DNA from 2 places in the Streptomyces sp. NPDC000594 genome. Region 2 is predicted to be linked to the other one. Evidence: predicted binding sites of a transcription regulator. Region 2 holds the regulator's gene; the other holds the start of a gene.
The links. The regulator HrcA, encoded in region 2, represses chaperone genes, less so after heat shock. The targets are predictions, from matches to a motif close to TTNGCACTCNGNNNNNCNGAGTGCNAA.

Region 1 (2,399 bases), on a different contig from region 2:
AGCAGATCAGACAAAACGAAAAAAATACTGCAAAGTGCAGACGGGTGAAACGCCGCCGGACCGCGACCGCCGTCGCCGCGCTGCTCGCCGCCGTCGCCGCCTCCGCCTGCACGGCCGGGCCCTCGGGGTCCGCCATGTCATCGGGGGCATCCGGCTCCGGGCCGCGCACCGCCCGTCAGCAGGCCGGGCCTCCCGGGGCGCCGGCCTCCCGGGCCGAGCGGGAGCGGCACAGCCGGGCGCTGCGGGCCGCGGCGGCGGCCAAGTGGGGGCTGGAGCGGGTGCCGCTGGTCGCGCCCCCGCCGCCCGCCCGCAAGCCCCGGCTGACCACCCGGGACGGGTTCGAGGTCGCGGGCCACGACCGGCTGCCGCCGGTCTTCACCACGGTGCCGGTGACCGAACGGGTGGTCTTCCTGACCATCGACGACGGCCGGGAGAAGGATCCCGAGCTGCTGCGGATGATGTCCGAGCTACAGATCCCGTACAGCTCGTTCCTCAGCGACTATCTGATCCGCGACGACTACCCGTACTTCCGGGAGATGCGCGACCGGGGGGTCGCCCTGCACAACCACACCGTGAACCACCGGTACATGCCGGCCCTGGACTACGCCGAGCAGAAGCGGGAGATCTGCGGCCAGCAGGAGCTGCTCGCCCGGCGGTACGGGACCCGGCCGCCGCTCTTCCGTCCCCCGTACGGCAACTACAACCAGAACACCCTGCGCGCGGCGAAGGAGTGCGGGGTCAAGGCCGTGCCCCTGTGGGCGGCGGAGGCGTTCCCCGACCGTATGGAGTGGCGGGAGTGGGACCGGGACCTCCATCCCGGGGACATCATCCTGACCCACTTCCGGGGGACGGACGAGTGGGACGGCAGCATGGCGGACATGATCCGGCAGGTGCTGCGGACCGTGACGGAGAAGGGGTACGCGGTGGCCCGTCTGGAGGACTACGTCTGACCCTCCTGGGGGCGGCGCCAGGGTACGTATCTGGCACTCCGCTTGACCGAGTGCTAAGCGCGGTCATAGTCTCGGGTCTGGCACTCCCCATTGGAGAGTGCCAACACAGCGACGGGCAGGTCCGGCACCCGCGACGACGGATCGACCTGGTCGCCACCTCAGACAGTAAACCCCGTGAGATCTCCGAAGGGGGAGGTCGGATCGTGACGACCACCAGCTCCAAGGTTGCCATCAAGCCGCTTGAGGACCGCATTGTGGTCCAGCCGCTCGACGCCGAGCAGACCACGGCCTCCGGCCTGGTCATCCCGGACACCGCGAAGGAGAAGCCCCAGGAGGGCGTCGTCCTCGCGGTCGGCCCGGGCCGCTTTGAGAACGGCGAGCGCCTGCCGCTCGACGTGCAGACCGGCGACGTCGTGCTCTACAGCAAGTACGGCGGCACCGAGGTGAAGTACAACGGCGAGGAGTACCTCGTCCTCTCCGCCCGCGACGTGCTCGCGGTCATCGAGAAGTAATTCACCCCATTTTTTGAGCTGCGCCCCTGGCCCCCTGACTCTGAAAACTCCGGGCGCTGGGGGCGCCGTTCGTTATCGCGGTTCGCATCACGAAGAGGACTGAGACGCTCCCATGGCGAAGATCCTGAAGTTCGACGAGGACGCCCGTCGCGCCCTTGAGCGCGGCGTCAACAAGCTTGCCGACACGGTGAAGGTGACGATCGGCCCCAAGGGTCGCAATGTCGTCATCGACAAGAAGTTCGGCGCCCCCACCATCACCAACGACGGTGTCACGATCGCCCGTGAGGTCGAGCTCGACGACCCGTACGAGAACCTCGGCGCCCAGCTGGTGAAGGAGGTGGCGACCAAGACCAACGACATCGCGGGTGACGGCACCACCACCGCCACCGTGCTGGCCCAGGCGCTGGTCCGCGAGGGCCTGCGCAACGTCGCCGCCGGCGCCTCCCCCTCTTCGCTGAAGAAGGGCATCGACGCCGCGGTCAAGGCCGTGTCCGATGAGCTTCTCGCGACCGCCCGTCCGATCGAGGACAAGTCCGACATCGCCGCCGTGGCCGCGCTCTCCGCGCAGGACCAGCAGGTCGGCGAGCTGGTCGGCGAGGCCATGGACAAGGTGGGCAAGGACGGTGTCATCACCGTCGAGGAGTCCAACACCTTCGGCCTGGAGCTGGACTTCACCGAGGGCATGGCCTTCGACAAGGGCTACCTCTCCCCGTACATGGTCACCGACCAGGAGCGGATGGAGGCCGTCCTGGAGGACCCGTACATCCTGATCAACCAGGGCAAGGTCTCCTCCATCCAGGACCTGCTGCCGCTGCTGGAGAAGGTCATCCAGGCGGGTGGCTCCCGGCCGCTGCTGATCATCGCCGAGGATGTCGAGGGCGAGGCGCTCTCCACCCTGGTGGTCAACAAGATCCGTGGCACCTTCAACGCCGTCGCC
Region 2 (2,399 bases):
CGCCGCCCAGCGCCAGCAGCCGGTCCAGCGCGGCGGGCCAGCGCGCGCCGATGGCGTCCGGGCCCGCCTGCGGCTCGCCCGACTCCTCCACCAGATCGCCGCAGAAGACCACCTCCGGCGCGCCCGGCACCAGCACGGCGAGATCGTGACCGGTATGTCCGGGGCCGACGTTCGCCAGCAGGATCCGCCGTCCGCCACCGAGGTCCAGCATCCGTTCCCCGGTGACGGTGTGCCCCGGGGCGACCAGCAGCGCGGCGGAGCGGGCGGCGTCCGCCGGGTCCACCCCGTGGCGCTCCGCGTCCGAGCGCAGCACCTCCCGTTCCCGTATCAGCAGGGTGTCCATGCCCACCGCGCCGAAGACCTCGGCGTCCGGGAAGGCGGCCGTGCCCATCACATGGTCGAAATGGGGGTGGCTGAGTGCGATATGCGTCACTTGCCGCCCCGGCAGCAGCCTTCCCACCTGGGCCCTCAGCTCCTCGCCCTCGGCGAGGGTGGAGCCCGTGTCGTAGAGCAGTACCCCCTCGGCGCCGACGATCAATCCACAGGTGGCGTCCCAGCCGGGCAGTCTGCGCCGGCCCACTCCCTCGGCCAGCCGCTCCCAGCCGAGGTCTTCCCAACTCACGTCCATACCGGGACGCTACTGGCAACGACCAGGGTGAGCGCGCGGTAGCGTGGTCGGTCGCCCTTGCTAGGGGCGTACCCCACGGCCGTACACTGGCACGGGGAAAACTGGCACTCGCGACCTTTGAGTGCCAGGCAGTGACCGGAGCACCGCGCGGTGACCGCAGAACCCGACCGCAGGACCTGATCGAAGAACCGGCCGAAGACCCGTCCGAAGAACCACCGAGGGACCACCACTGGAGGTGCGCGCGATGCTCAGTGAACGCAGGCTCGAAGTGTTGCGTGCCATCGTCCAGGACTATGTGGGCACCGAGGAGCCGGTGGGTTCCAAGGCGCTCACCGAGCGTCACAAGCTGGGGGTCTCCCCGGCGACCGTCCGCAATGACATGGCGGTGCTGGAGGAGGAGGGCTTCATCGCCCAGCCGCACACCAGCGCCGGGCGTATCCCCACGGACAAGGGCTACCGTCTCTTCGTGGACCGGCTGGCCGGGGTGAAGCCGCTGTCGTCGGCCGAGCGCCGCGCCATCCAGAACTTCCTGGACGGAGCGGTGGACCTTGACGATGTCGTGGGCCGTACGGTACGGCTGCTGGCGCAGCTCACCCGTCAGGTCGCGGTCGTCCAGTACCCCTCGCTCAGCCGTTCCACCGTGCGTCATGTGGAGCTGCTGTCCCTCGCCCCCGCGCGGCTGATGCTGGTACTGATCACCGACACGGGGCGGGTCGAGCAGCGGGTGATCGACTGCCCGGCGCCCTTCGGGGAGAATCCGCTGGCCGATCTGCGGGCCCGGCTCAACAGCCGGGTGGTGGGCCGGAGGTTCGCCGATGTGCCCCAGCTGGTGCAGGATCTCGCGGAGTCCTTCGACGCGGAGGACCGGGCGGCGGTCTCCACCGTGCTCGCCACCCTTCTGGAGACCCTGGTCGAGGAGAAGGAGGAGCGGCTGATGATCGGCGGGACGGCCAATCTCACCCGTTTCGGTCATGACTTCCCCCTGACGATCCGGCCGGTCCTGGAGGCGCTGGAGGAGCATGTGGTGCTGCTCAAGCTGCTGGGCGAGGCCAAGGAGTCGGGCGGTATGGGTATGACCGTCCGCATTGGTCACGAGAACGCCCATGAAGGGCTCAACGCAACGTCCGTGGTCTCGGTCGGCTACGGTTCGGGCGACGAGGCAGTCGCCAAACTCGGCGTGGTCGGACCGACCCGCATGGACTACCCCGGAACGATGGGAGCGGTACGCGCAGTGGCACGTTACGTCGGACAGATCCTGGCGGAGTCGTAAGTGGCCACGGACTACTACGCCGTACTGGGCGTACGCCGCGACGCGTCGCAGGACGAGATCAAGAAGGCATTCCGGCGGCTCGCCCGTGAGCTGCACCCGGATGTGAATCCCGATCCGAAGACCCAGGAGCGGTTCAAGGAGATCAACGCCGCTTACGAGGTGCTCTCGGACCCGCAGAAGAAGCAGGTCTACGACCTCGGCGGCGATCCGCTCTCCCAGTCGGGCGGCGCGGGCGCGGGCGGCTTCGGCGCGGGTGGCTTCGGGAACTTCTCGGACATCATGGACGCGTTCTTCGGGACGGCGTCCCAGCGGGGCCCGCGCTCGCGGACCCGGCGCGGCCAGGACGCGATGATCCGGCTGGAGATCGAGCTCAGCGAGGCGGCCTTCGGCACGACCAAGGACATCCAGGTCGACACGGCCGTGGTGTGCACCACCTGTTCCGGTGAGGGCGCCGCGCCGGGGACCTCGGCGCAGACCTGTGACATGTGCCGCGGCCGCGGT

Region 1: a site for HrcA is predicted at 981-1,007, ahead of groES (co-chaperone GroES). Genes of this name have one in related genera too.

Annotation. Positions count from the first base shown of each region.
Region 1 is NZ_JBEPCY010000026.1:92,655-95,053, forward strand. It holds gene ABT354_RS28180 (polysaccharide deacetylase family protein) at 1-950, shown strand, start outside; gene groES (co-chaperone GroES) at 1,154-1,462, shown strand; gene groL (chaperonin GroEL) at 1,575-2,399, shown strand, end outside.
Region 2 is NZ_JBEPCY010000002.1:424,401-426,799, forward strand. It holds gene ABT354_RS04535 (MBL fold metallo-hydrolase) at 1-628, opposite strand, end outside; gene hrcA (heat-inducible transcriptional repressor HrcA) at 873-1,898, shown strand; gene dnaJ (molecular chaperone DnaJ) at 1,899-2,399, shown strand, end outside.